Regions from separate parts of the Gordonia sp. B8661-1 genome, predicted to be linked through region 2. Evidence: riboswitches for the same ligand, from Rfam matches in the RefSeq annotation. Region 2 holds a riboswitch; the other holds the start of a gene.
What was found. A riboswitch is a leader RNA that binds a small molecule or an ion and turns the genes downstream of it on or off. The one in region 2 is predicted to bind thiamine pyrophosphate.
Positions count from the first base shown of each region.

Region 1 (15,212 bases), on a different contig from region 2:
TCGTGGGCCAGTTCGGGTTCGTCGTTCATCAGTGCGCAGATCGCGAGATACCAGTGCAGGCGCCACGAATCCCCGTGGTGCACCGATACCTCCCGCAGCAGGTTGAGCGCGGTGTCCACGTCGTCGAGCTCCAGATGCGCGCGGGCCTCCGCCAGATCGATCTCGAGCGACGGGTGCGGATTGTCGCTGGGGGCGTCGAACAGTGAGGAGAAGCCGTCGGCGCGGGCGGCGTGGATGGAGTCGAGGGTCTGGCGGGGATCGGACAGTGCGGCCGAACTGAGCAGTCCCGCAGCCGGATCCGTCGGATCGACGAGCGGCAGGGGAAGAGCGCGCGCGATGTCCACCGGATCGTAGAACGCGGCCTGCCCGGGATCGTAGAACCCGTCGACAGGCGCCAGCATCAGATCGGTGCCGAAGGTCGAGCGCTGCGGCGTGAACACCGTGGACATCGACGGTCGCGGCACACCGGTGTGCGCGGCGACGACCTCCCGCAGCACATTCAGCACCTGCGTGGACATTTCGTCGGTGGACGCGAACCGCTCGGCGGGATCCTCGGCGGTCGCGCGCTGCAGCAGCAGATGGAACGACGGATTGTCGGCGAGGATCGGGGTGCTCGACGCGTCGGGCAGACCGTCGAGCAATCGTCCGCCGGCCTTGGGCATGTCGATGGTGAGGGCGGCCAGGGTGCGGCCGATGCTGTAGATGTCGGTGGCGATCTGCGGGCCGGTCTTCACGATCTCCGGAGCCTGGAAACCCGGTGTGCCGTACAGATGTCCGTAGCCGTTGATGGGCGACACCGCACCGAGGTCGATCAACTTCACCTCGTCGCTGCTGACCATGATGTTGTCGGGTTTGACGTCGTTGTAGACCAGGCCGACCGAATGCAGATAACCAACGGCCGGAAGGACTTCCAGCATGTAGGCCATCGCCGTCTCGATGGACATCAGCTCGGGTTTGCCCGCGTCGTCGGTGGTGAGCTGCTTCAGTGTCTGTCCGCCGACGTACTCCATCACGATGTAGCCGAAGGGCGCGTCGTAATCGGCCGCGTACTCGACGAAGTTGTAGATCTTCACGATGCCCGGGTGATTCACCGATGCCAGGAACTGGCGTTCGGCGAGCGCCACGGCCTGCGCCTCGGCGTCCGACGAGTTCAGCAAACCCTTCAGGACCACCGGACGTTCGGACACGTTGTGGTCGATGGCGAGATAGATCCATCCGAGGCCGCCGTGGGCGATGGCACCGGTGATCTCGTACTGGTCGGCGACCACCGTGCCGGGCTTCAGACCGGGGACGAAGGAGTACCGTGCACCGCAGTGCGGGCACTCTCCGGCGATCGGCCCCTTGCCGGGACCGTTGGTGCGGCCCAAGGGTTTTCCGCACTTCCAGCAGTTCCGTTTGCGCTCGGGGATGATCGGATCGGTGAGGACCGCGTCGTCGGGCTCGGTGTCGATGATCTTCGGCATCTCGACGAGGCCGCTGCCCAGTCGCCGATCGTGCACACGGGAACGCTTCGACGGTATGAGCCGCTTGCCGCGTGCGGTCGCCGCGGTCACACCGGTCTGGATCGTCGGACCGGAACGGCCCGACACCCTATCCGTCGACAGGTCGCGCAGCACCGGCGAAACCCCCTGCGTGCCCGGATCGAACTCCGCCGCCTGGGTGCCGAGATCGGGCACCGCCGCCTGGGTACCCGGATCGAAGTCCGCGGCCTGCGTCCCCACGTCGGGTACCGCGGCCTGGGTGCCCACGTCCGGATCGTCGGCGCACAGGTCTTCGCGGCTCACCGCCTGGGTGCCCGGATCGGACGGGTTGTCCTGCTTGTTGACGTCGGCCTCCATCGTCATCAGTCCCGATACGTCGGTAGTGGTGGGCCGGCGCCGGGGCCGAGGATGGTCAGCCACCGGTTGTACATCTGCTGCCATTCACCGCTCGCGCGCACCTGCGAGAGGACACCGTTCACGAATCGGACCATGTCGTCCTGTCCCTTCGGGATCCCGACCCCGTAATACTCCGCCCCCAGGCTCGGGCCGACCACCTGCACCCACGGATCCTGTTCGGCGAGCCCGGCGAGGATCGCGTCGTCGGTGGACACCGCGTCGGCCTGTCCCTGCTGCATGAGGACCAGGCAGTCGGCCCAGGTCGTGGTGGTGATCATCCGGGCTCGCGGCGCGATCGACTGGATGCGCCCGATCGACGTGGAGCCGCGGGCCGCACATACGCGTTTGTTCGCCAGGTTGTCGGGGCCTTTGATATTCGAGTCGCGGATAGCCATGATGCGTTGCGATGCAATGTAATACGGCGCTGAATAGGCGATGGTGTCGCTGCGCGAGCAGGTGATGCTCATGGTCTTCACGACGATGTCGACGGTGCGGTCCTTGAGTGCTTGGACGCGTTCGGCGGAACTGAGGACGCTGTATTCGATGCGGTCGGGTGAGCCGAAGATGGCCTTGGCGACGGCGCGTGCGATATCCACGTCGAAGCCCTGGATGTCGCCGGTGATGGGGTCGCGGAAGCTGAACAGGTTGCTGCCGATGTCGAGGCCGACGATCAACCGTCCGCGTCCGAGGATCTGCCCCATCGTGGTGGTCGGCGGCATCTTGCCCGCGTCCGGCATCGTGCCCGGCGGTCGCAGACTGGTGATGGCGTCGCAGTTCTCCGACGACGGCGCGGGCTCGCGGGGCACATCGGTTTCGACGCCGGGGGGTAGCGGACGATCGGCGGAGGCGACCGGTGGCCTGGACTCGGGGGCCGGGAACACGCAGCCGGCACACAGGGCGACGAGCACCGCGCAGAGGACTGCCGGCAGCCCGCGGCGCGCAAACGTTCTCCGGTGCGTCATCGGTACTCCCGGATGCGCGGGATGAGGCCGACGACCACGGCGGCGGCCGCGAAGAGCGTCAGCATCAGGATGCCGGTGCCGGTGAAGCCGAGGACGCGTTGCGCGGTGTTGATGTCGTCGCGGAAGGAGGTGCGGGTGTCGGTGATGGCGTCCACGAGCGCATCGTCGAGCTCGGAGTACGCGCGCGCCGTCGTGCCCGCCCCGTCGCCGACGGACAGGACACCCGCACCGGCGAAGTCGCCGGTCCGCATCTTCTCCCGGACCCGGCCGTCGAGATCGCGCCACCGGTTCAATTCATCGGTGGCGGTGCGCAGGTCCCGGTCCGAGACGGCTCCGGAGTCGCGGCGGTTCTTTTCCAGTCTGGTGAGGATCGCGTCGATCTGGTCGGTCGAGTCGGTGAAGGTCTTCTCCAGGTTGCCCTGGTCCCCGCGGCGGACCAGCGACAGGGTCTGCGCGGAACGTGCCTGCTGGGTGAGGATGCGGGCGCTGGTGAGTTCCCGGAGAGGATCGGCACCGTCGGTGCGCGCACCGTTCGTGGCGGCGACCGAGGTCAGTCCGGAGACGAGCAGCCAGATCGCACCACCGCCCACGGCCACGAATGCGCAGAGCAGACCGATGTTGAACTTCCGCCGGGTCCGGCGGGCCAGGTAGCGGTTGGCCAGCACCAGCGCGGCGATGACGAGCAGAAGTACGACGTATACGCCCCACGGAGGTACGGTCAGTGCCCGCTGCGGATCGGCGATGGCCATCGACCGTCGCTCGTACAGACGCTGCGCCGCAGGCAGAATCGTGTCCTGCATGAGTGCCGACGCCTGCCCCAGATACGACGACCCGACGGGGTTGCCGAGGCGATTGTTCACGCGAGCGGTTTCGATCAGACCGGAGTAGACCGGGATGTCGACGGCCAGGATCTGCAGATCGTCGGCGACACTCTCCCGGATCTCCTGGCTCGCTTCACGTTCGGTCCCGCCCGCCGCCGTCACGAGTGCTGCGGACGCGGTGGCCATGGCGTCGGAATAGCGCGTGCGTAGTTGCGCGGGTTCGAGACCGCCGGCGATGAACGCCGAGTTCGCGGAGGCGTCGGCGATGGACAGCGAACTGTAGAGCACCTGCGACGCCTCGGCGAGCGGCTCGGTGGTGGTGATCAGCTCACGCAGGGTCTGCGTGCGATTCTCCAGCGACGACGATGCGTACAGTCCGGTGCCGACACAGGCGATGGCCAGTGCCAGCAGCATCAGCACCAGTTTTCCGGGGCTGGTCACCGAATAATGTCGCAGGGTCGTCAACGGCGACTGGGTACGTTCGCGGGCGCCGCTCATCAGTTCACGGCGGTCGGCGAGGATCTGGCGAATGGGTGGTGACGTCGGCCCGGCTCGCATACTGCGGCCCGCGCGTGTCAACGCGCTGCGCATCGGCGAGGCCTCATGCGTCACGGCCGGAATCCCCTCGATGGTGCGGTGTCGATGGAACGAGTTGGCGGCGGCCTCGAGTGCCGGCTGATACCGGCGTCACGTTCACGGCCATACCTTCTCTGTCGTCTCGGACGGGTCACACGTTTCGTCTTCTGGGATCGTTTTCACCCTATCCCTCACCTGCGGTGTGGTGCGCGATGTAAGAGCCCGTGTCCGGTTCGTGATCTTGGGTGTTCCGCGTGCGTGAATGGTGGCCAGTCGCGGAGTCGTTGCCCTACCGTGGAGGCGCAGCGATCGGAGGCGGAGTGCGCGGAGACGGCGATGGTTGGGTCATCGACCCGGATGGTTCTCGCTATTGGGGACGGCACGGCGCGGCCGGTCTGCTGCTGCGAGCGCCACTGGCGGACGGCACGATGTCGGTGCTGCTCCAGCACCGGGCCGTGTGGTCGCATCAGGGCGGCACCTGGGCGCTGCCGGGCGGCGCGCGTGACTCCCATGAGAGTGCGGTCGACACCGCCGTCCGCGAGGCGGGCGAGGAAGCCGGCATCGGTCACGAGGAATTGCGGGTCGTCGCGACGATCGTCACGCATGAGGCGCCCAGCGGCTGGTCCTATACGACGGTGATCGCGGAGGTCGACGCACCGCTGGAGACCGTGGCCAACGGTGAGTCCGCAGAACTTCGCTGGGTGCCGGAGGCCGAGGTGATCGCACTCCCGCTGCACCCGGCCTTCGAGGGCGCGTGGCCGGGACTGCTCGCCCGTCTCACGTCGATCAGCAGCGAATGATCCGCGGGATCACTCGCTCAGACGATTGGCGCCCGCGATGAGTGCGTTGATGTTGGCCTCGTCGCCGGTGGCGCCGTTGCCGTAGGCCCAGCACTGGCGATTGTCGCGCTCGCAGAGCAGGAACGTGGTGATCGCGCCCTCGACGTTCCGCTGGTGCAGGCTGACGATCTGCACCGGTGCGCCGATCTCGTGGAGCATTGACGTCATCGCGCCGATCGGTCCGGTGGACTGGGCCTGCAACGACATGATGCGGTCGGCGTAGGCGATGGTCGCGCGGCAGGTGATTAGGTCTTCGCGGTCGGGTTCGACGGTCCAGGAACCCAGGCGGATGGAGCCGCTGGGGGCGTATTCGTCGGCGAATCCTTGCCAGGTCATGCCGGATGCCTCCTCACGAATGCCTCGGGGAAGGGCGCACCCGAACCGCGTGGCGAACGGGTCGCGGGAACTCGACGCGGATCGGCTGCCCTGTGGTGTGTCACAAGGCCAGGATGGTCGGGCTGAATGAAGTGTGTGCATCGTCTGAATGTCGTTTCGGTCGAAAAATGATGACCGACGAAAGAGCGCGCAACGACCCCGCAGCGGGGGGTCGGTCGAATCAGACCCCGCTGCGGCGGGTTACGAGCTTGCTCAGCGTGCGTGACATGATCCGACCACACTAACAGAGGAGACCCGATGACGACGACCCCGTTTGCGGCACTCGAACGGATCCTGTCCGAACGCTGGACATGCAGGCAGTTCCGGCCCGATCCGGTACCGCGCGCCGACATCGAACGTCTGTTGCGGCTCGCGCAGCGGACGCCCTCGTGGTGCAACACGCAGCCGTGGCAGGTCGTCGTTACCGAGGGCGAGGGAACCGAACGACTCCGCAAGGCTCTGCTCGAGCATGTCGACGGCGGTGGCGCGATCGGGTCCGACATCGCGTGGCCGCCCGGATACGAGGGTGTGTACCGCGACCGTCGCCGCGAGTGCGGGTTCCAGCTGTACGAGACCGCGGGGATCGCACGCGACGACCATGCCGGCCGGCTCGCCCAGATGCGCCGCAATTTCGAGCTCTTCGACGCCCCGCACGTCGCGATCGTGACGACCGCTCCGTCTCTGGGCACCTACGGTGCGGTGGATACCGGGCTCTACATCGGAACGTTCCTCCTGGCCGCGCAGGCTCTCGGGCTCGGCGCCTCGCCGCAGGCGGCGCTGGCGTCGTATTCGCCTGTGCTGCACGAACATCTCGGTATCCCGGAGGATCGCCACATCGTCGCGGGTATCTCCTTCGGTTACGCCGACACCGACGCCCCCATCAACGGGTTCCGGACCTCGCGTGCCGACCTCGACGACGTGGTGACCTTCGTCGACAAGTGATCAACCGGCGACGGCGGCGCGCAACGCCGAGGCCGCGGCGGCCGGGTCGTCGGCGGCGGTGATGGCCCGCACCACGACGATCCGTTCCGCTCCGGCGGCGACGACCTCAGGCAGCCGCTGGGGGTCGATGCCGCCGATGGCGAACCAGGGTTTGCCGGTGCCGGTCGCGGCGGCCGCCGACACCAGGCCGAGTCCGGGGGCGCTGCGTCCGGGTTTCGTGGGCGTCGGCCAGCACGGTCCGACGCAAAAGTAGTCGACCTCGCCGTCGGCCTCGGCGGCGCGCATCTGCTCCTCGTCATGCGTCGACAGGCCGATGACGACATCCGGTCCGACGATCCGGCGTGCGTCGGCCGGGGTCAGATCGCCCTGCCCGACGTGCAGGACGTCGGCCCCGGACAGTGCGGCGATGTCGGCGCGATCGTTCACCGCGAGCAGGGCGCCGTGCCGGTCGGTCACCTCGCGCAGTCGCGCCAGCAGTGCCAATTCCTCACGGGCCTCGAAGTCCTCGCTCTTGTCGCGGATCTGCACGATGTCGACGCCGCCCGCGACCGCCTGTTCGACGAAGTCCAGCAGCCGTTGCCCACCCGGATCGGCGGGATCGCGGCGCGCGTCGGTGCACAGGTAGAGCCGGGCGGTGCCGAGGCGTTCGCGGATCGGGTCTCGTGGGACGGTCACCTGCGCAACGCTAGGCTGGTTGGCGGAGACACGGGAGCCCGGGGGTACGCCGGGCTGAGAGTGCGGACGCCGCCGCTGACCGTTTGACCTGATCCGGGTAATGCCGGCGAAGGAAGGACAGCAGATGGAAACGCTCGCCGTCGTCGGAGGCGGGGTCATCGGCCTGACGTGCGCGCTGGCCGCCGTGGACGCCGGACGCGCGGTCACGGTGTTCGACGATCCGTCCGGCGACCGCGCCGGCTGGGTGGCCGCCGGGATGCTCGGCTCTCTCGGCGAAGGTCTGCCCGGCGAGGACGCACTTCTCGAACTCTCCGTGGCGTCCGTGCGCCGGTGGCCGGATCTTGTTGCGCGACTGGGAGAACCGTCGGTCATGGCGGCGACGGACTCGCTGTTCGTCGCGGCCACCGCGGCCGACGCCGCGCATTTCGCGGGCCTCGCGGAGTTCGTCTGGGCGCAGCATCCGCGGGCCCGGCACGATCTCCGCGCGGTCGGTGCGGCCGAGGCCCGGGAGCTGGAGCCGTCGCTCGGCCCGCGGGTGCACAGCGGTCATCTCGTGAACGGTGAAGGGGCCGTGGACAATCGGCTGTTGATCGACAGACTGCGCACGGCGCTGTCCGATGCCGGTGCCGAGGTCGTGGACCGCCGGATCGACGATGTCGCTGACATCGGCGCGGATCAGGTCGTGGTGGCGGCCGGTCTCGGCTCCGGCCCGCTGGTTCCCGATCTCGGCCTGTATCCGGCGAAGGGGGAGATCCTGCGACTGCGAGCAACCCGATGGTCGGTGCCGCCGCCGTCCCGGGTGATCCGCGGACGCATCGACGGACGAGCCGTCTACCTGGTGCCCCGGCATGACGGAGTGGTCGTCGGCGCAACACAATACGAGCCGTACGACGGCACGGTCGGCAGTCCGGAGGTGGGCGGTGTCGCCGATCTGCTCGCCGATGCGACCGAACTCATGCCCGGATTGCGCACCTACGAGCTCGTCGAAGCGGGTGCCGGTGCCCGCCCCTGTTCGGCCGACGGTCTGCCCGTCATTCGCCGGCTCGACGACCGGACCGTGATCGCCACCGGGCACGGGCGCAACGGAATCCTGTTGGCGCCGTACACCGCCGATGCCGTACTGGCACTCCTCGACGACCCGACCCTCGCTACCCCACCCGCCCCGCGGAAAGGAGACATCCCGTGCTGAATCTCATCGTGAACGGAGAGGCTACCCCGATGGCGCCGGGGTCGTCGGTGGCCGACCTGGTGACGGCCCTCGGCCTGCCGGACCGGGGGATCGCCATCGCCCTCGACGGCGAGGTGGTCCCGCGCGGTGGCTGGAATCGCTTGCTGGACAACGATTCGACCGTGGAGATCGTCACCGCTGTCCAGGGCGGGTGAGCACGATGACCGCATCCGACCCGCTCCGCATCGCGGACCGCACCTTCGGCTCCCGACTCATCATGGGCACCGGTGGAATCGCGAATCTCGCTGTGCTGGAACGTGCTCTGGTCGCCTCCGGAACCGAGCTCACCACCGTCGCGCTCCGTCGAGTCAGTCCGACCTCGCGCACCGGGATGATCGACCTCCTGCGCCGTCTCGACATCGCGATCCTGCCGAACACCGCGGGTTGCCACACCACGGCGGAGGCCGTGCTGACCGCGCAACTGGCGCGGGAGGCCGTCGAAACACACTGGGTGAAACTCGAGGTCGTCGCCGACGAGCGGACGCTGCTGCCCGATCCCGTCGAGTTGCTGACCGCGGCCCGGCAGCTCGTCGACGACGGATTCGCGGTCCTCGCCTACACCAACGACGATCCGGTGCTCGCCGCGCGGCTCCAGGATGCCGGGGTGGCTGCGGTGATGCCGCTCGGCTCGCCCATCGGCACCGGTCTGGGCATCGCCAATCCGCACAACATCGAGATGATCGTCGATGCCGCCCGGGTTCCGGTCGTCCTCGACGCGGGTATCGGTACCGCCAGCGATGCCGCGCTGGCGATGGAGCTGGGCTGCGACGCCGTATTGCTGGCGTCGGCCGTGACCCGCGCCGACGACCCCGAACGGATGGCCCTCGCCATGCGGCACGCGGTGCTGGCCGGGCGGGCCGCACACGGTGCTGGACGCATACCGAAACGGTTCTGGGCACGCGCGTCGTCACCGGAGCGCTGAAGAACCGGACACGGCAACGATAGGGTCGTGGCGTGATCAGAGTCGAGAATCTGACGAAGGACTTCGGACGGGTCCGCGCCGTCGACAGCCTGACCTTCGATGTGCGGCCCGGTCTGGTGACCGGCTTCCTCGGACCGAACGGTGCGGGCAAGTCCACCACGATGCGCATGATGCTCGGGCTGGACCGGCCGACGGCGGGCACCGCGACCATCAACGGCCAGGCGTACGCCGACCTCGAGAACCCGCTGCGGCAGGTCGGTGCACTCCTCGACGCCCGCTGGGTGCATCCGAACCGGAGTGCGCGGTCCCATCTGCGGTGGATGGCCGCGGCGAGCCGAATCCCCGAATCCCGGGTCGACGAGGTCCTGGAGATGGTCGGGCTCACCCAGGTCGCGAACAAACGTGCGGGCGGCTTCTCGCTGGGCATGTCCCAGCGGCTGGGACTGGCCGGCGCGTTGCTCGGTGATCCGGGCACGTTGCTGTTCGACGAGCCGGTGAACGGTCTCGACCCCGAGGGCATCGTCTGGATTCGCGGCTTCATGCGCAGCCTGGCCGCCGAGGGCCGCACCGTCCTGGTGTCCAGTCACCTGCTCACCGAGATGTCCCTGACCGCCGATCACCTGGTGGTGATCGGCCGCGGCAGGCTCATCGCCGACTGCTCGGTGGCGGAGTTCACCGCGCAGGCCGCACGGTCGGTTCGCGTGCGGAGTCCCCAACTGCCCGCCCTGCACCAGGTCCTCGCCGAGGCCGGACTGCGGGTCACGCCGGGCACCGGTCAGGACGGACAGCCGTTCCTGTCGGTCGCCGACGTCGTCACCGATCAGGTGGGTGACATCGCCGCGCGTGCGGGACTCGTCCTCCACGAATTGTCCAGCACCACCGCCTCACTGGAGGAAGTGTTCATGTCGATGACGGCCGGCGCCGTGCAGTACCGAGGGGAGGGCGGGCAGTGATTCCGTCGATCAATGCCGAGCGCATCAAACTGCTCTCCACTCGTTCGCCCTATTGGTGCGTCGGGATCGTCGTGGTTCTCGGTCTCGGTTTCGCCGCGATCGTCGGCGTGTCGACGAGATCGCTCGACGGCGCGCCGTTCACCCCCGCCGAATCGGCGTCGGCCGCACTGGTCGGGATCAACCTGTTCGGCGGCCTGGTGCTGATGATCATGGGTGTCATCGCGGTGACCAGCGAATACCGATTCGGAACCATCCGGACCACCTTTCAGGCGGTCCCCAAGCGCCCGCAGGTGCTGGTGGCGAAGGCCATTGTGTATGCGTTGCTCGGCGGTGTGGTGACGCTGTTCCTGGTGCTGCTGTGTCTGCTCATCGCAAAGGTGACCGGTGGCGACATCATGAATATCGATTTCGGGAACGGCGATGTCATCCGCCAGATCTGGGGCACTCCGCTGATCGTGATGCTCTACGTGGTGATCGCGGTGGGTGTGGGCGCCATCGTGCGGCAGACCGCGGGTGCCATCGTCATCGTCCTGCTGTGGATTCTGGCCATCGAGAACATCCTGAAGGTGTTGCCGCGCATCGGAAATCACATTGCGCCATTTCTGCCGTTCGAGAATGCGAGCAGGTTTCTGTCCGGTGACGGAACGGAAAGCGCGGTCGACTTTCACTGGAATATCTATGGTTCGCTAACTTATATAGTGATCTTTGCGATCGTGATTTTCGGCATTGGCATCCTGGTTGTGCAACGCCGCGATGCCTGACGAATTCGGCAGGGACTAGAATTCACGGTATGCCATCGAATTGGCCGCTGGTGGAGCGTGCGGAGGAATACCGAATCATCCGCGAAGCGCTCACCGGCGGAAGCGCGAGTTGCGGTGTCGTCCTGACCGGCGACTCCGGGGTGGGCAAGACGACCCTGGCTCGCCACGTGACCGCCACGCTGGAAACAGGCGTGCGCTGGGTCGCGGGTACCGAATCGGCGCGGTCCATTCCGCTCGGTGTGTTCGCCCATCTGGTCGGTCCGGCCACGTCCAGTGATCCGGTCACCTACCTGGCCGCCGCACGCGAATCGCTGCTGTCCGACGGCAAGGTGATCGTCGGCGTCGACGACGCACATCTGCTCGACGAACTGTCCGCGACCCTGCTGCATCAGTTGGCCATCGACCGGGCCGTGCACATCGTCGCGACCGTGCGCAGCGGCGAGACCGTGCCGGACGCCGTGACCTCGCTGTGGAAGGACAATCACCTCACCCGGATCACGTTGTCGCCGTTCAGCAAGGAGCAGAGTGTCGACCTGATCGAGTCGGTCCTCGGCGGCCAGCTCGAAGGATTGTCGGCGGACCTCATGTGGGAGGCGTCCGGCGGCAACGCGCTCTTCCTGCGCCATCTGGTGGAGGGTGCCCGGCAGGCCGACACGTTGCGTCAGGTGAACGGGGTCTGGCAGCTGCGCGGACAGGCCGCCATCACATCCGAGCTGGCGTCGCTGCTGGAAGGCCGTATCGAACAGCTCGACGATTCGGTGCTCAAGGTTCTCAAGTACCTGACTCTGTGTGAGCCGCTGGACCTCGACGTGATGACCGAGCTGGCCGGCGAGGAGGCCGTCGAGCAGGCCGAGATCGACGGACTCGTCCGCATTTTCCGCGACGGCCGCCGATTGTCGGTGCGCTACAACCACCCGCTGTTCGGTGGGGTCATCCGGCACCGCCTCGGTCTGGTGTCGTCGCGGCGGTTACGCGGCAAGCTGGTCACCGCGCTGCGCAACCGCGAGGTGAACAGCCCCGCCGAACGTATCCGCCTCGCGGACCTCACGCTCGAGAGCGACGTGGAACCCAACGGCGAACTCATGAGCGCCGCCGCGCGCGATGCGCTCATGCTCGCGAACGTGCCGATGGGCGAACGGTTCGCCCGCGCCGCCGTCGCCGACGGCGGTGGCCTGGACGCCGCCGAGATGCTCGCGCGATCGTTGATGTGGCAGGGCGCCGCCGAGGAGGCCGACGCGGTACTGAAGTCCTTCCGCGCCGACGACCTCAACGAGATCGAACTCATCCGTTGGGGTGGCCAGCGGTTCGGAAACCTGTTCTGGGCCTTGGGCGATGCGCACCGCGCCAACGAGGTGCTGAGCTTGATGACCGAGCGCGTCACCGACCCGAACCTGCGGCTGATCGTGCAGGGCATCGCGTCCGCGGGGGCGCTGTTCGAGAACCGGCTCGACGATGCCATCGCACTGTCGGACGAGGTGCTGACCGCGGAGAATCCCCTCCCGTGGGCAGTGGAGTGGGCGGTCTTCGGTGGCAGCCTGTCTCGTGCACTGGCCGGGCGGGGCGACGAGGTCGCCGATCTCGCGATCCGCGCGCGTGCCGCCGAGGTGTCGACCGACGGTCTGCTCCGATTCCCGACGGGCCTGGGCGAGATCCTGGCACTCACCCTCACGGGCCGTCTCGACGACGCGACCGCGGCGGCCGAGCGCTACGTGAAGTTCTCCAACGCCGGTCAGTATCTGGGCTGGGCGATGGCCGGAATCCTCAGGTCCGCAGTGGAACTCGCGCGCGGGCAGGTGCAGCAGGTGGAGCGTCGGATGGAGCAGACGCTCGCCAGTCTGGACAGCGGGCAGTCCGCGGAGTCGTGGAATTACCCGGCCCGCTTCTATCTGGTGCAGGCGCGCAGTGTGCTCGGCCGGGCCGAGCCGGCCGCGCAGGCCATGTCGGCGGCCCAGGCACGGTACGGCGATCACGTGGCAGTTTTCGGTCCACTCCTGGGCATCGCTCGTTCCTGGCAGCAGGCGTCCGCCGGCATGCTGACGGAGGCGGTCCGTACGGCGCGACAGGCAGCCGCCGACGCGCGCGCTTCGGGACAGTTCGCCGTGGAGGCGGAGGCTCTGCACACCGCCGCGCGATTCGGCGACGACGGTACCGTGGCGCGGCTGACCGAGTTGGCGGAGCAGATCGACGGGCCGCTCGCGGCACTCTACGCGCGGCACGCACGTGCCCACGCCGAGCATGACGCGGTCGAATTGGACGTCTGCGCAAGCGAATTCGAGAAGCTCGGGTACGCGCTGTCGGCCGCCGACAGCGCCGCGCAGGCCAGTGTCCTGCACGAGCGTGCGGGCAGTCGGTCGGCCACGGTCGCGTCGGCCGCCGTCGCCAACCGGCTCGCCGCCGAGGGCGGTGGCCTCCGCTCACCCGCCCTGGTGACCGCCGCGCAACCGCTTCCCCTCACCTCGCGCGAGCGGGAGGTCGCCAATCTCGTCGCGGCCGGGCTGTCGAACAAGGACATCGCCGAGCGGCTGTACCTGTCGGTGCGCACCGTCGAAGGTCACATCTACCGGGCATGCACGAAACTCGACATCACCGATCGGGCGGAGATCGCGGACATCCTCGTACGCGGTACCGCGGATTCCTGATCCGTCAGTGACGTTCGCGATCGGTGCACTGCTGATCGCGGCGGGGCAACAGGATGTCGCCGGTGATGCGTGAGTCCGCCGACGACTCCGGCTGAGTGGCCGCATCGCCGTCGACCTGCGCGGTCGGATCCTCGTCGACACGGCCGCGACGCCAGCCGCCCTTCTGCGGAGGCGCCTCACCGAAGTGATCCGGATCGCCGCTGCCGTACCAGGCCACCAGAATCGCGCCGACGACCGAACCGATGAACCCGACGATCGCCAGCCAGGCCAGTCCGGGCTCGGCGGTGTCGCCCAGGAACATGACGCCTACCAGGCTCGGTCCTGCCGTCTCGCCGACGACCAGGACGGCCGTGACTCCATTGACCGCGCCGAGTTGGAGGGCGACGGTCTGGACGAAGAACCCGACCGCACCGGCCACCGCGATGGTCCAGGCGGCCGGATCGGTCAGCAGGGTGACCAGATCGAAGGGCTGCACACCGTCGAGGATGCGGACAGCGATCGCGATGACACCGAACAGCAGACCCGCGACGGCGCCGCCGACGATCGCCGCGTGCTTGCCGAGGCGGTAGACGCCGAATAGTCCGAACGCGCACAGTCCGAGCGTCGCGATGAAGAGCTCCCAGTGGAACACCGCGCTGTTGCCGCCGCCGGTCTTGTGCGACGACGACAGCCCGAGCAGACACAGTGACAGCACCACGAGCCAGATCGCGATCCAGTCCCGCGTGTGGAGTGCGATGTTCAGCATGATGGTGCCCAGCAAGGCGGTCACCACGAGGTTCGCCGACACGATCGTCTGGGAGAGGAAGAGCGGGAGGAAGCGGGCCGCGAGTGCGCCGCCGGCGAAACCGATGACCACCAGGACCGTGCCGAGGATGAAGGCCGGGTCCGCGATCGTCGACATCGTCGACTTCATGGTGGGGCCGCCCGCGGCGTTCGTCAGATCTGCCTCGGTGCCGACCTCACGGGCCTCGGTGGCCACCCGCCGGGCGCCGAGCGCGCGGAGGACCGTGGACATGCCGTATGCGACGGCCGCCAAACACGCCGCTATGACACCGATCACAAACATCGCTCACACCTCCCCGACCCGGCCACGGCCGCCACGTCACCCGGCTTCGTCTCAGCTGTCGCGTCACCTGCGGTTACTCAACCATGTGGGTACGACAGAATTGGAACGTCCAACGCTCCCGATCGGATACGTATTCCGCATTTCTCAGGATTTGATTAGGAACACGCAAGCGGTCTCCCTACACTCTGATAAGTGGGAGCTTCGACGCGCAAGCGAGTTTTGATCACGTTCGGACGGTCCTTCCTCACCCTGAATCTGGCGCGGTTGCTGCACGCCGCGGGCCATCGGGTGACCATCACCGACAGCATCCCGATCGGCGTGAGTCGCCTGTCCAATGCGACGGCGTCGTTCCACAAGGTGCCACCGCCGACCTTCGAGCCCCGGGCGTACTGCCACGCGCTGGCGAAGATCGTCGCCGACGAGAAGATCGACATGGTCATCCCGATCCACGAGGAGACCGACATCCTGTCGATGATGGTCGACATCTTCCCGCCGGAGTGCACGCTGTTCCTGTCGGACTTCGATACCGAGAACACTCTGCACAACAAGTACGACTTCCAGAAACTGCTGTCCGAC
Region 1 covers NZ_JCAHRL010000007.1:134,601-149,812, reverse strand. The annotation lists gene AC4JJG_RS15615 (serine/threonine-protein kinase) at 1-1,844, opposite strand, end outside; gene AC4JJG_RS15610 (glutamate ABC transporter substrate-binding protein) at 1,844-2,839, opposite strand; gene AC4JJG_RS15605 (GlnX family signal transduction membrane protein) at 2,836-4,272, opposite strand; gene AC4JJG_RS15600 (NUDIX hydrolase) at 4,557-5,036, shown strand; gene AC4JJG_RS15595 (hypothetical protein) at 5,046-5,411, opposite strand; gene AC4JJG_RS15590 (nitroreductase) at 5,709-6,392, shown strand; gene thiE (thiamine phosphate synthase) at 6,393-7,067, opposite strand; TPP riboswitch at 7,097-7,183, shown strand; gene thiO (glycine oxidase ThiO) at 7,192-8,256, shown strand; gene thiS (sulfur carrier protein ThiS) at 8,253-8,450, shown strand; gene AC4JJG_RS15570 (thiazole synthase) at 8,456-9,217, shown strand; gene AC4JJG_RS15565 (ABC transporter ATP-binding protein) at 9,250-10,170, shown strand; gene AC4JJG_RS15560 (ABC transporter permease) at 10,170-10,931, shown strand; gene AC4JJG_RS15555 (helix-turn-helix transcriptional regulator) at 10,961-13,570, shown strand; gene AC4JJG_RS15550 (EamA/RhaT family transporter) at 13,575-14,636, opposite strand; gene AC4JJG_RS15545 (ATP-grasp domain-containing protein) at 14,829-15,212, shown strand, end outside.
Region 1: another riboswitch for thiamine pyrophosphate. It lies ahead of thiO (glycine oxidase ThiO); the one in region 2 lies ahead of thiC (phosphomethylpyrimidine synthase ThiC).

Region 2 (15,212 bases):
CGCTCGGACGCCGACCTGTCGAGGGTGCGTGGCAACGACATCGCGATGATCTTCCAGGATCCGATGTCGTCACTGACCCCGGTATTCACGGTGGGGGCGCAGATCGTCGAGGCGCTGCGCGTCCATCGCAGCATCGGCAAGAAGCAAGCGGCGCACCGGGCCGTCGAACTCCTCGAACTGGTCGGCATCCCCGATCCGAGACGCCGTGCGGCGGCCTTCCCGCACGAGCTGTCCGGCGGTATGCGCCAGCGCGTGATGATCGCAATGGCCGTCGCCAACGACCCGGCCGTCATCATCGCCGATGAACCGACCACCGCGCTGGACGTCACGGTCCAGGCTCAGATCCTGTCCGTTCTCGCTGCCGCACAACGGGAAACGGGCGCCGCGATGCTGCTCATCACCCACGATCTCGGAGTGGTCGCGGGGACCGCGGACGACGTGCTGGTCATGTACGGCGGCCGGACCGTCGAGTCAGCCGATGTGGACACGGTGTTCCACGCACCTCGGATGCCCTACACCATCGGTTTGCTCGGTGCGGTACCGCGCATGGACCGGCTCACCGACGCGCTCATCCCGATACCGGGAGCGCCCCCGGTGCTGATCGATCCGGTCGGGCAGTGCCAGTTCGCGCCCCGCTGTCCCATCGCCACCGACGAATGCCGTTCCGGTGAGCCGGAATTGCGCGAAGTGGTCGACTCCGATGCCGGTGGGCACCGCGTCGCCTGTGTACGCGTGGATTCGATCGAGGACGGCCGGATCGACGGCGCACCGGTGTTCCCGGTGCCGCCGCCGGGACGACGGGACGTCGCCGTGCGCACCCGCGAGGAAGCGGCTGCTCTCGAGATCCGTGACATGCGCCGGGAATTCCCCCTCACCAGTGGTTTTCTCAAACGCCGCGTCGGCACGGTGCGTGCCGTCAACGGCATCAGCTTCGACATCCGGCGCGGCGAAACCCTGGCCATCGTGGGCGAATCCGGCAGTGGCAAATCCACCACCCTGCTGGAGGTGATGGATTTCGCGCAGCCGGCCGGGGTGGTGCGCATCGGTGGCGTGGACCCGGCGACACTCGGCCGCCGGTCGGTGCGCCGACTGCGCCGCGACGTCTCGATCGTCTTCCAGGATCCGGCGCAGGCACTCGATCCACGATTGACGGCGTTCGACGTCATCGCGGAACCCCTACGTGTCACCGGGATGTCGCGTGCCGACACCGAGGAGCGGGTGGCGGATCTGATGCGGCGCGTCGGCCTCGATCCGGCACAGTCGGACCGGTTCCCCGTCGCGTTCTCCGGAGGCCAGCGCCAACGGCTCGCGATCGCTCGTGCTCTCGCACTCGACCCGGCACTGATCGTTCTCGACGAACCGCTGTCCGCACTCGATGTGTCGGTGCAGGCGGAGATCGTCAATCTGATCCGCGATCTTCAGCAGACGACCGACGCCGCCTATCTCGTGGTGGCACACGATCTGTCGGTGATCCGCCATGTCGCCGACCGGGTCGCGGTGATGTATCTCGGTGAGTTCGTCGAAGTGGGCACGGTGGAAACGGTTTTCGGGGCGCCGATGCATCCGTACACCCGGGCACTGATCTCGGCCGTACCGGTACCCGATCCGCGTGTGGAACGGGAACGAACCCCGATCGTCCTCCGCGGCGAGCCGCCGAGTCCCGCGGATATGCCCGACGGATGTCCCTTCGCCGGGCGCTGCCCCCTGCACCCCACACTGGACGAGGCATCGCAACAGAAATGCCGGACCGAGGCTCCCGCGCTGCGGGCGCTCGGCCTCGATGAGGCGACACACGATGTCGCATGCCATTTCGCGGAGGTGAACCGGTGAGATCATCAGTACGCCGCGTCGGCGTGCTCGTTGCGACGATTGTCGTGGGGCTGGCGGCGATCACCGGGTGCGGTGTGGCGCTGGATGATTCGGTGGTCTCGACGACCGGCGCCGACATCAACGAACAACCGCGGGAGAATATCCGCGACGGCGGCAGTCTCACCACGGCGCTCGTCGAGGTGACACCGCAGTGGAACACTTTCCAGGCCGATGGCTCGGCGTACACGCGACTCCTGTGGCGGTGGTACAACCCGACGCTGGCACATTTCTCACCCGATGGCACCTACTCCGCCAATCCCGATTACCTGACCGGCGTCCGGCGGGAGGTAGTGGACGGCAACACGGTGATCACCTACACGATCAACCCGAAGGCGCGGTACAACGACGGCACGCCCATCGACTATCGATCCTTCGTCGCGACGTGGCGCACCAATTCGGGTGCGGATCCCCGGTATGTGGTCGGTTCCTCCGACGGATACGACCGTATCGACTCGGTATCGCGCGGAGTCGACGACCGGCAGGCCGTGGTGCGCTTTCACGGCACGTACGCATGGCCCGACGGGCTGTTCAACGATGTGGTGAACCCGAACGCGAGCGATCCGGAGACCTTCAACAAGGGCTATGTGCAACAACCGCATCCGGAATGGGGAGCCGGGCCCTACCGTCTAGCCTCCTACGACAAGAATGCGGGCACCGTGGTCTTCGAGCGGAATCCGATGTGGTGGGGGAAGCCGGGAAAGCTGGACCGCCGCGTGTTCCGGCAGATGGAAGCTCAGGCCGCCATGAACGCGTTCCGCAACGGTGAACTCGACGCGGCCGCTGTCGGTTCGAAAGACACACGGGCGCAGGTGCTGACGATGGATGACATCGATATCCGGACGTCGGCCTCACCTCAGAAGGGGCTCCTGCTGCTGAACATCGAGGCACCTTTGCTCACCGACATCCGAGTACGCGAGGCGTTGCTGCTCGGCATCGACCGCGAGACACTGGCCCGTATCCGATTCACCGGACTGGGCTACACGGAGGATCTGCCGGGATCGCTGATCATGTACGGTTTCCAGCCCGGCTACCGCGACAACATCACAGGGACCGTGCGGTATGACCCCGAGCGATCACGAGCCTTGCTCGATGCGGCCGGCTGGCGGGTCGGCGACGACGGAATCCGCACACGTGATGGTCAACGCCTGGTACTGGAGTTCCCGAACATCTCCGATGACGTGACCAGTCTGAATCTGAGTCGCGCCCTGCAGGCCATCCTGAGGAAGGTCGGGATTGATCTCACGGTCCGTAAGCGGGCGTCGGCCGATTTCTCGAAAGTGTTCATCAACAAGGAGTTCGACCTGTTCCTGATGGGATTCTCGTCGACCGATCCCTTCGGGATGGCGTATTTGTGCCAGACATGGTGTTCCGGAAGCCAACTCAACCGGACCGGCGCCGGCACACCGGAACTGGACGCCGAGATACGGAAGGTCGGCACGATCGCCGACGAGCAGGCCCAGATCGCCGCGGGCAATGACGTCGAGCGACGTGCCTTCCGGCAGTTCTCCAACCTGCCGCTGTTCAACGGTCCCGCGATGATCGCGGTGAAACGCGGTCTCGCCAATTACGGTGCGGGGCAGTTCTTCGTGGGACCCGTCGAGGACATCGGCTGGCAGAAGTGATCTCGATACGTGGAGGGGCTCGCGGTTGCTGTTTGTCGAGTAGTGGCGTGCGAGCGTAGCGAGCCCGCCGCGTATCGAGACCCGGTCCTGACCGGCTACTCGATCGCCGTCGGTACGCGGAGGCGCCACAGCGGGTTGACCGGGCCATGGCCGGCGCCCAGCGGGTAGGCGGCCTGTAATCCGCACGTCACCCACTGCTTGGCGAATCGCACGGCGTCCGGCATCGGAAACCCATGTGCGAGAGCGCATACCGATGCCGCAGCCAGCGTGTCACCTGCGCCGTGATCGTGTGGGGTGTCGATGCGCTCATGATCGAACCCGCGGAACTCGATTCCGTCGTAGAGCAGGTCGGGGCTCTGCGTGCTGGCCCGGAGATGCCCACCCTTGACCAGCGCCCACCGTGCGCCGAGGGCATGCAGCGCTCGTGCGGCGGCACGCTGCGTCTGTTCGTCGACGACCGTGACGTCGGTGATCAGCCGCACCTCGTCGAGATTCGGCGTGACCATCGAGGCGATGGGGATCAGCCTGGTGCGCAGGGTGTCCAGGGCGGAATCGGCGAGCAGTTGATCGCCGTGCATGGAGGCGCAGACCGGATCGACGACGAGTGGAATCGGACCGTCGCCCCCGATGCCCAGTTCCCGGCAGGTGTCCACGACGGCATCGATGATCGGTGCCGACGCCAGCATGCCGGTCTTGACCGCGGATACGCCGATGTCGTCGACGACCGCGCGAATCTGGGCCGCGACCGTCTTCGGGGTGATCTCCTGAAAACCACTGACCCCCACCGAATTCTGGACCGTCACGGCAGTCACGGCCACGCAGCCGTGCAGGCCGAGCATCGCGAACGTGCGCATGTCGGCCTGAATTCCCGCCCCGCCGCCGGAGTCGGAGCCGGCGATCGTCAGCACCCGTACAGGTGTGGCGCCCGCCTCCGGTGCCGGCAGCAGGGGCGGGCCCCCGACGGACTCGGTCACCGCGCGGACTCGACCGGGAGATACACGCGGTTGCCCGATTCGGCGAATTCGGCCGATTTGGCGGCCATCTCGGCGTCGATCTTCGCGTCGATGTCCTCGGCGGTCACCAAGCCGTTCTCCTCCGCGTACGTGCGGACATCCGCGGAGATGCGCATCGAGCAGAACTTCGGTCCGCACATCGAGCAGAAATGTGCGGTCTTCGCGGGTTCGGCCGGCATCGTCTCGTCGTGATACTCGCGTGCGGTATCCGGGTCCAGGGAGAGGTTGAACTGATCGTTCCACCGGAACTCGAAGCGCGCCTTGGACAATGCGTCGTCGCGTTCCTGGGCTCGCGGATGTCCCTTTGCCAGGTCGGCGGAATGCGCGGCGATCTTGTAGGTGATGACACCGACCTTCACATCGTCGCGGTTCGGCAGGCCGAGATGCTCCTTCGGGGTCACGTAGCAGAGCATCGCGGTTCCGGCCTGCGCGATCATCGCCGCACCGATCGCGGAGGTGATGTGATCGTAGGCCGGTGCGATGTCGGTGGCCAGCGGTCCGAGAGTGTAAAAGGGTGCCTCCTCGCACCACTCCTCCTCCAGTCGGACGTTCTCCGCGATCTTGTGCATCGGGACGTGGCCGGGTCCTTCGATCATCACCTGTACACCATGGGATTTCGCGATCCGGGTGAGCTCGCCGAGCGTGCGCAGTTCGGCGAATTGCGCCTCGTCATTGGCGTCGGCGATGGAGCCCGGCCGCAGCCCGTCGCCGAGCGAGAAGGTGATGTCGTAGCGCGCGAATATCTCGCACAGTTCGTCGAAATGCGTGTACAGGAAGGATTCCTGATGATGGGCGAGACACCAGGCCGCCATGATGGAACCGCCTCGCGACACGATGCCGGTGACCCTGCGCGCGGTGAGCGGGACATACCGGAGCAGGACGCCCGCATGCACGGTCATGTAGTCGACGCCCTGTTCGGCCTGCTCGATTACGGTGTCGCGGTAGATCTCCCAGGTCAGCTTGGTGGGATCACCGTTGACCTTCTCCAGCGCCTGATAGATCGGGACCGTCCCGACCGGGACCGGCGAATTGCGCAGAATCCACTCGCGTGTGAGGTGGATGTCCTTGCCGGTGGAGAGGTCCATGATGGTGTCCGCGCCCCAGCGGGTCGCCCACACCATTTTCTCCACCTCCTCGGCCACCGAACTCGTGACCGCGGAGTTGCCGATATTCGCATTCACCTTGACCGCGAACGCCTTTCCGATGATCATCGGCTCCGACTCGGGGTGTCTGTGGTTCGCCGGAATCACCGCGCGGCCTGACGCGACCTCGGTGCGGACGACCTCGGCGTCCACGCCTTCGCGGGCCGCGATGAATCGCATCTCCTCGGTGACGATGCCCGCGCGTGCCCAGGCGAGCTGGGTGGCCGCTCCGTCGAGGGGCTCCGGCCGCGGCCAGGTGTCACGGGTGGCGGGCAGGCCTGCGTCGAGATCGATGACGGCGGTGGAATCCGTGTACGGCCCCGACGTGTCGTAGACATCGAGATGGGTGCCGTCGGTGAGGCCGATCCGCCGTACCGGGACGCGGAGGTCGCCTACCGGCAGGTAGTGCTTGGTGCTGCCTTCGATGGGACCGGTGGTCAACTGCACGTCGGTGGTTGCCGAGTCCGCGGATAGATGTGTGCCCATAATGCGTCTCCCTACGCCGGCATTACCCGGACAGGTTCAGGCGGTCGGCGACCGCCTGTCGCCATCTCAGCCCCCGGTGATCGTGGGAGCCCCCGCGTTGGTTGAGTTGTGTCGCCGCGCCCGTCGGATGTGCCTCCGGGCTGCCGGTCACGTCCCACCGTACTGGTACCGCCGGGACGCCGCCCGGGGTGTCCCGGCCCGGATGTCGGACATACGAGTGACCGCGGATTCCGCCGCGTCGCCGGTTATGTCGGTTTTCAGTTCCTATAAAAGGAGACACTTTTCGTGAATTCTTTGTCGGTGACATCCCACGTCGCGGACCTTGCGTACGATAGGGTGTGACCGGAATCACATAAGGCTGTATCCGTGTCGCTGTCGGCTGGGGTGGAGCCGGACAACGACCGATCGACGGATGAGCCTCGGGGAGGGATACGTGCAGAAGAAGCATCGCAGTCGGCCGCCGCAATCTGCGCGGTCGATCCTGCAGCAGATCTCGCAGGTCGTGCACAACACGGAGCGCGAGCGGTTCGAACTCTGGGTGGCCGGCGACCTGGTCGGTGTGCTCGGGTACAACACCGAGGTCGTCGACGGACGGAAGACCGTCACCGTCCTGCACACCGTGTTGTACGACGAATACACCGGACACGGTCTCGGCACCCGGCTGACCTGCGGTGCGATCAACTATGTGCGCGAACAGGGTGCGCGCCTGCGTCCGGTCTGCACGTTCACGAAGAGCTACCTCGATGCGCATCCCGGCGTCGTGGCGGTCGCCCCGGCGTAGACGCGCGTGAGGTTAGGCTACCCTCAACTCAGTGTGTCGTCATGCGGTCGGCACTCGGGAAAGGGGTAACCGAATGTCCAAGGATGTGCAGCAGGTCGCTGCCGGGAGCAAGGCGCCGGGCCGCGGGTGGCAGGGTGCGATGCTCAAGTTGCTCGGTGGCGACGACTACGAACTGACCGTGACCTCGACCGAGCGTGTCACCGACGAGTACCTGCGCCTTGGCTTCACCGGCGGTGGCGTGCTCAGGGAGAAGTCGGTGCATCCGACGATGTGGATGCGTCTGTGGTTCGAGGCCGACGGCAAGCTGCATCAGCGTGGCTACACACTCGTGGACCCGGACCCGGCGACGGACTCCTTCGCCATCGAGTTCGCCGTCCACGAGGGCACGGCCGCCGACTGGGCCGGGCGGGCGCAGCCCGGTGACACCGTGGCCGCCACCCTCATGGGATCGAAGTTCGAGTTTCCCGAACCGGCCGCACAGGGCTGGTTGCTCGCGGGGGACACCGCGTCGCTGGCGGCGATCAACTCGCTGCTCGACGCCATCGCGGAACTTCCGAATCCCGATGTGCCGGTGACGATCTGGTTCGAGTATCAACACGAGCGGGACACCGAGCTGCCGCTACGCCTGCGTGACGGGCAGACCGTGCACTGGATTCCGCGCAGCGACGGCACGGCCATCGTCGACGCGGTGCGTGCCGCTGCCTTCCCGGCGAGCGGCTATTTCGGTTGGGTGGCACTGGAATCCGCGAGTACACGGGCCGTCGCCGGCATCTTCAAGAACGACTACGGGATCTCCCGCAAATCGGTGAAGTCGATGGCCTACTGGGTCGAGGGCAAGCCGTACGCCTGAGTGCCGACCGCGTGTTCCTCAGGCGAGGAGTTCGTCGCGCAGGCGGGCCTTGTCGATCTTGCCGACCGGGGTGACCGGCAGCCGGGACACGATCGCCAGCGAGTCCGGCGCCTTGAACGCCGCGAGCCCCCGATCCAGCAGGAACCCCCGGACGGTGGACAGTTCGAGCGGCGCTTCGCGCGGTGCATCCAGGGAGAGAACCACTGCCGCGCAGATCTTTTCGCCCAGCGAGTCATCCGGTAGCCCGACCACGGCGGCCTGCCAGATGGACGGATGTGCGAGCAGGTTCTCCTCGACGTCGTCGGCGGCGACGTTCTCACCCGCGCGGACGATGGTGTCCTTGATCCGTCCGGTCACGGCGAGGTGGCCGGACGGCATCAGGCGCACCTTGTCGCCGGAGCGGTAATAGCCGTCCGGGGTGAACGAGCGGGCGTTGTGTTCGTCGGCGCGGTAATACCCGCGGATGGTGCAGGGGCCGCGGGTGAGCAGTTCGCCCTCGGTGCCCGCCGGTACGTCGCGTCCGTTCTCGTCGACCACGCGCACCTCGTCGAACTCCGACATCGGCGCCCCCTGCACGGCATGGACGAGATCGCGCGGGTCGTCGAGACGGGTGTAGTTGATGAGTCCCTCCGCCATGCCGAAGACCTGCTGCACGACGTCGCCGAGCGCGGCATCGAGTGCGATCGCGTCGGGTTCGGCGAGTTTGGCGCCACCCACCTGCAGGAGGCGCAGTGACGTGATGTCGGCCGCTTCCCATTCGGTTGCCGCGCACCATAGTTGGGCCAGCGCCGGGACCAGTGCGGTGACGGTGACCCGGTGCTGCTCGATGAGCTCGAAGGTGTGATCGGGACTCGGGTTGTCGGTGAAGACCAGATGTCCGCCGACGCCCAGGGTACCGAGGATGCCCGGGCAGCTCAGCGGAAAGTTGTGCGCCGCGGGCAACGCGACGAGGTAGGTGTCCGCGGAACCGAGTTCGGCCACCTCCGCGGAACGGCGGGCATTGAACTCGTAGTCGTTGTGGGTGCGGGCGATCAGTTTCGGCAGGCCGGTGGTGCCGCCGGAGACCAGGAACAGCACGGGCAGATCAGGATCCGCCGGTTCGGGGAACTCGACCGTATCCGGATCGGCGTCGGGCAGAGGCGCGAACGGTCCGGGATCGCCGGAGATGAACACCGAATCGACGGTCGGTACGCGCTCGGTGAGTTCGCGCGCGAGTTCCCGGAAATCGAAGCCGCGCCTGCCGTCCTCGCCGATGTAACCGACGGCCCCGGCACCCGCCGCCAGATGGGCGATTTCGGAGATTCGGTGCGCGGGCAGGGTCATCACGGGGACCACGCCGGCGCGGAGCAGGCCCAGAAAGGTGATCGCGAAGTTCGCGGAGTTGTTCAGTTGCAGGATGACTCGCCGGCCGGGCCGTAGTCCGGCGGCGACGAATCCGGCGGCCCGTCGCCATGCGGCGGTCCGTAGTTCGGCATAGGTCAGCGAGCGCGGTCCGTCGACCGAGGCGTCGGTGACGGCCGGGGCGTCCGGTGTGGCATCGGCTTGGGCGTCGAGGATCTGCCAGAGTTGCCGATCACGGAACAGGCCCGCGTTCCGGTAGCGCTGGGCCGCCTCGGGGGGATGGGGTGCGAATCCCGTGCTCAGATCGGACAGGAGATCGGAACCGGGGTCGGAGGGGGTCGCCTGGTCACTCGCCATGCCGGTATTCAATCACAGGCGCTTAGGTTAGCCTTAGCTTGAGTCCGACGGAGAATAGTTTAGGCTGTCCTAAGTAGGCGACCGGTCGGGTTCGCCGATGTTCGTGAACGAGGGTGAGGTGGCCGGCTCGCGGGGATACCCGACGGAGACGGCCGCACGAAGACGAAGGAACGAAGTGACATGTCGTTGACCGTTGATGCGCACACGGATGATCGCACCGGGCCGGGAGTGGCCGGCCCGTGGGATGGTTCGATCGCCGCTCAGGTGTGCGCGGCATGGGCGGCGTCCGGCCGATTCGGTGAATACGTCGTCTACGAACGGGATCGGCGATGGACCTTTGCGGCCGGTGTGCGTGCACGCATCCTCGTGACCCGTGACGAGGTGATCGTCGAGGAGAACGGACAGCGGACCGCGACCCCGTGGACCGGTGATCCGGCCGAGGCGCTGGCCGCGGCGCTGGGCGCGCGTTCCGCGGACGGGTGGCGCATCTACGGCTGGGTCGGCTTCGATTACTGTGCGCCCCACCATGACTTGCTCGACCGGGTCGCCGACGATGCGGTCCTCGCGCATCTGATCGTTCCGGACTTCGAGGCATTCGTCGACAGCACCGGCATCGACACCGGATCCGCGGATGCGGAAACGGCGCAGGCACTCAAGGATATCGCCGACCAGGCATCGGAGCCGGATGCGGCGCGCGCCGTCGACGTCGCGGTCGATCACGACGACTACCGGGGACGGGTAGCGACCGCGGTGGCCGAGATCCGGCGCGGCGACTACCAGAAGGTCATCATGTCGCGCGCTGTGGACATCCCGTTCGCCGTCGACGTACCGGCCACCTACGCGCGCGGTCGCGCCTCCAACAGTCCCGCGCGCTCGTACCTTCTCTCCCTGGGCGGACTCACCGCCGCCGGGTTCAGTCCGGAACTGGTCGTCGCGGTGGACAGTGACGGCACGGTCCTGACGGAACCGCTGGCCGGCACACGTGCCTTCGGTCGTTCGCGCGAACAGGATTCGGCGGCCCGCGACGACCTGCTCAGTGACTCCAAGGAGATCGCCGAACACGCCATGTCGGTGCGGGCCTGCTTCGACGAGATCGAGTCGGTGGCCGGTGCCGACACCACGGTCGTCACCGAATTCATGGTCGTCCGCGAACGCGGCAGCGTCCAGCATCTCGCGTCCACCGTGCGCGGCACCCTCGCCGACGACGCCGGACCGTGGCGCGCGCTCGGTGTGCTGTTTCCGTCGATCACCGCGTCCGGCATCCCGAAAGCCCCTGCGCTGGAGGCGATCTACCGGCTGGAGCCGGAGCGGCGCGGACTCTACTCCGGCGCCATCCTGATGGCCTCGTCGGAGGGCGACCTGGAGGCCACGCTCGCACTGCGGACCATCTACGCGACCGCTGACCGGTCCTGGCTGCGTGCGGGTGCCGGGATCGTCGCCGAGTCGCGGCCCGACCGGGAGTTCGAGGAAACCTGCGAGAAGCTGGGCAGTGTCGCGCCGTACGTGGTGCCCGCCGCGGATGCATCGGACAACTGAGGTGTCCCGGGGGACCGGTGCCGATGAGCCCACCATCGAGGTGACGGGTCTGGCGAAGTCGTACGGTGACGTGGACGCCCTGCGCGGGATCTCCTTCGAGGTCGCACGTGGCGAGGTACTGGGACTGTTGGGGCCCAACGGAAGTGGGAAGACCACCACGGTTACCGTTCTGTCGACCCTGCAGCGTCCCTCGTCGGGACGTGCCCGCATCTGCGGACAGGATGTCGTCACCGATGCCGCTCGGGTGCGCGAGCTGATCTCGCTCACCGGTCAGTACGCGTCGATGGACGAGGGCCTCACCGCCACGGAGAACCTCGCATTCTTCGGGCGTCTCACCGGTATACGCGGACGCGCCCTGACGAACCGGATCGACGAACTCGTCGAGGAATTCGACCTCGGCGAGGTCCGGCGCCGCCGCGTGGGTGAACTGTCCGGTGGCATGCGCCGACGGGTCGACATCGCCAGTGCGCTGGTGACCCGTCCGGAAGTGCTGTTCCTCGACGAACCGACCACCGGCCTCGATCCCCGCAGCCGAGCCGCGGTGTGGGACACCGTCGCAGGCCTGCGTGACGCCGGCATCACGGTGCTGCTGACGACGCAGTATCTGGAGGAGGCGGATCGCCTCGCCGATCACATCGTGATGCTCGACCGCGGCGCCGTAGTCGCCGCCGGAACCCCTGGGCAGCTGAAACAGCAAGTGGGAGCAGCGGTCTGCGAGGTCACGCTGATCTCCCGGGATGACGTGCCCAGGGTACTCGGCCTGCTCGACGATCTGGAGATCATCGAGCGACCGAACGAATCCACCGCCCATCCCCGTGTCGTGACCCGCGCGCACGACGGCATGGCCTCCGTCTCGGAGGTCATCACCCGACTCGACGCCGCCGGGGTGGAGGTCGTCGACATCGGATTGCGTCAGGCCTCGCTCGACGAGGTCTTCCTGCAACTGACGGACACCGCCTGATGTCGTCGGCGACCATGGAGGTGGCGCCGGCGGCGGATCCCGGTACGGCCTCCGCTCGCCGGAGGTCGGTGGGATTGGTGCCTGCGACCACCACACTGACACGCCAGAAGGTATGGGCGGCCGCACGATCCGGAGACGTCATCTTCGCCGTGCTGTCGCCGGTGGCCTTCTTCATCTGCTTCTACGTGCCGCTGCACCGGCGATTCGAATCAACTGGCATCGACTACGCGCAATTCCTCACCCCGGTGATCCTGCTGCAGGCCGGCCTGTTCACGGCGATCGCCGCCACCGAGAGCGCGGGCGCCGATGCCCGCGCCGGAGTTCGGGAACGCCTTGCCTCGCTGCCCATTCCGCGTGTCGCACCGGTGCTGGGGCGTCTCGGCTGGGTCATGATCCGGATGCTCCTGGCCACCGCGGGCGGTCTCGCGATCGCCGGCGTACTCGGCTTCCGGTTTCGCGGATCCGTTTCCGAGACCATTCTTTTCCTCGTGCTGGTGGTGATCTTCGGGTTGTCGCTGAGCATGTTCACCGACGTCATCGGGTCCTTCGCGCGGAACTCCACGGGGATGGCGAGCGTGCTGATGATTCCCCAGCTCGTCCTGGTGATGGCCTCCACCGGGCTGGTACCCGCAACGGGATTCCCCGACTGGGCGCAGCCGGTGGTCCGCAATCAGCCGTTGTCCGCCTTCGCCGACGCCCTTCGTGGTTTATCGACCGGAGCGGATGTCGAGCTCGCCGCCGTCGGGTGGTGGTCGGTGGGACTTCTCGCCGCGGGCATCGTCGCCGTCCTGCTGGCCGGGCGGAAGCAGGTGGGGCGATGACAATCGGTACAGGGGCGCGGACCGCCACCCGCGGCGCTCCTCGACGACAGACCGTCGGCGTGGTACGGCAGACCCTCGTGCAGACCGGGGCGCTGCTGCGCTCCTGGTCCCGCGATCCGGGGATTCTGGTGCAGGCCTTCATCTTCCCGGTGTTCCTGCTGCTCATGTTCCAGCTCGTGCTCGGCAAGACCGTCACCTCGATGGGGGCGGGCGACAGTGTGTACGGCAACACCGCGCTGGTCGCACTCGTCGGTGCGCTGTACGGGACCATTTCGGCCGCGTTGTCGTTGATCGCCGAACGGGACAGCGGTCTGCTGTCCCGGATGTGGACACTGCCGGTGCCCCGATCCGGGTTCATCGCGGGACGTTTGCTGGCAGAGGCGATTCGGGCCGGTGTCGGCACCGTCGTGCTGTTCGCGGTGGCGGTGCCGATGGGCTTCCGGTTCGGCAACGGCATCGGCGCGGGACTGTTGTCGGTGGTCGTACCGGTGCTGTTCGCGATCGGAGTGGCGGTGCCGGTGATCGCGCTCGCCACACTGACGAGCGGCAAGCAGGCGGTCCAACTGCTCGGTGGCCTGTTCATCTTCGTGCTGTTCTTCAACACCGGATTCGCGCCCGCCTCCGAATATCCGGGGTGGCTGCAGCCGGTCGTCGAATACCAGCCGATGAGCCCCTCGATCGACGCGATCCGCGGACTCACCGAGGGCGGAGCGATCGCCCGCCCACTGATCATCGCCCTCGCGTGGACCATCGGTCTCATCCTGATCTTCGGTCCGGCCGCGATGCGCGGATACCGTCGAGCGGCCGAGGGCAGACGATGACTCACCCGACCAGTACGGCCCACAACGGTGGAAAATAAGGAGTTACACATGTCCGATCACGTACACGAGACCCTGACGAGCATCCTCGAGGAGGATCTCGATCTGTCCGTCGGCGACGCGGACGAGTCGTCGTCGCTGATCGACGACCTCGGCCTCGACTCGGTCGCCTTCGCCATCGGCGTCGTGGCCATCGAGGAACGCCTCGGTGTTCAATTGACCGAAAAGGAGATCTACGAGAGCACGACCGTCGGCGATCTGGAGAACGCGATCCGCGCCAAGCTCGGGGCGAACACCCAGGGTGCCGCCCGATGACCGAGACCACCGCAACGACCGACGCCGGTACTACCGGGGATGCGGTGATCGCCGGGCCGCATACCGCGCCAACCGAACTGGCGCCACCCGATTTCACCTACCTGTACATGGACACCGACAGCCGTCCGATGCACTGGGCGATGGTGCTCGAACTGGCCGGTGGCGGTGAGCCGCTGTCCGTCGAGGCGGTGCGGGCACGGGTCCGTGAGCGCGCGGGGCTGCACGACCTGTTCCGGATGGGGATCCGGAACGGCCGCCTGCGATCCCCGGAGGTCGTGATCGCCGGACACATCGATGCCGACAAGCACGTCACCGCTGCCGAGTACACCGACGCGGCCGATCTCGACCGGCAGATCTCCGTGCTGCTCGGCACGCATCTGGAACGGGCACAACCGTTCTGGCACATCACGCTGTACACGCCCGGCGCCGGGAACGTAGTGAGCGGGCCGAATCGAACCGGCGCCGGGAACGTAGTGAGCGGGCCGCATCCAACCGGCGCCGGGAATGCGCAATTCATGCTGCTCCGCGTCCACCACAGCATCTCCGACGGGATCGCGGGCGCCGCATTCGCAGCCCTCCTCGCCGACGGATCGGCCGACGAGCTCACCGAATTCGAACGTTTCGCCACCAGCCCGCGATTCCGTGTCGCCGAGGTGGAGGCCGAGGCGCTCAAGGAAGCCAAGACGGCGTTCAACGCCCAGCACGCGGCCGCGAAGTCCGGACGTGGCTGGCCGCGGCTCACCCGGTCGGGCCGCCGGGAACACGCCCTGCACCGCGAATCGACCCGGACATTGCGCCGGACCGCGAAGAAGCATGGCGCCTCGGTGCAGGAACTGATCGTCGCGGCCATCGGTGCCACCCTCAGCGCACTGCCGCCGTCGACGGCCACGGGGGAGTCCGAGGTGGTCCGGGTGACCCTGCCGGTCACTCTGGACCCGGCGTTCCGCCACACCGGCAACGCGGTCTCGGTGGCGCTTCTGAACCTGCCGGGCAACGTCACCGATCTGGATCGCCAGATCGAGCATGCGCGTGAGCAATTGGCGCTGATCGCGGATAAACGGCCCGAACTGGCACTGGCCGCGGCCGACAATCTGCCGCGGATGCCGTGGCCGATCCAGCGTGCCATCGTGAACGCCTCGATGGCGCATATGAGCCCGGACATCCACATCGGTGTCAATCCCGGGTTCTCGCGGGTGCGGGCGGTCCTGGGCACCGAGATCGCCGGACTCACCGCGCTGTCGCCGCTGGCCGGCTACTCCTTCTCGGTCACCTCACTGATCCTCGGCACCAACACCACCTT
Region 2 covers NZ_JCAHRL010000010.1:133,208-148,419, reverse strand. The annotation lists gene AC4JJG_RS18755 (dipeptide ABC transporter ATP-binding protein) at 1-1,830, shown strand, start outside; gene AC4JJG_RS18750 (ABC transporter family substrate-binding protein) at 1,827-3,491, shown strand; gene thiD (bifunctional hydroxymethylpyrimidine kinase/phosphomethylpyrimidine kinase) at 3,587-4,465, opposite strand; gene thiC (phosphomethylpyrimidine synthase ThiC) at 4,462-6,132, opposite strand; TPP riboswitch at 6,124-6,238, opposite strand; gene AC4JJG_RS18735 (GNAT family N-acetyltransferase) at 6,566-6,913, shown strand; gene AC4JJG_RS18730 (siderophore-interacting protein) at 6,987-7,763, shown strand; gene AC4JJG_RS18725 ((2,3-dihydroxybenzoyl)adenylate synthase) at 7,782-9,461, opposite strand; gene AC4JJG_RS18720 (salicylate synthase) at 9,642-10,997, shown strand; gene AC4JJG_RS18715 (ATP-binding cassette domain-containing protein) at 10,981-11,958, shown strand; gene AC4JJG_RS18710 (ABC transporter permease) at 11,958-12,779, shown strand; gene AC4JJG_RS18705 (ABC transporter permease) at 12,776-13,600, shown strand; partial or broken gene AC4JJG_RS18700 (acyl carrier protein) at 13,622-13,912, shown strand; gene AC4JJG_RS18695 (wax ester/triacylglycerol synthase domain-containing protein) at 13,909-15,212, shown strand, end outside.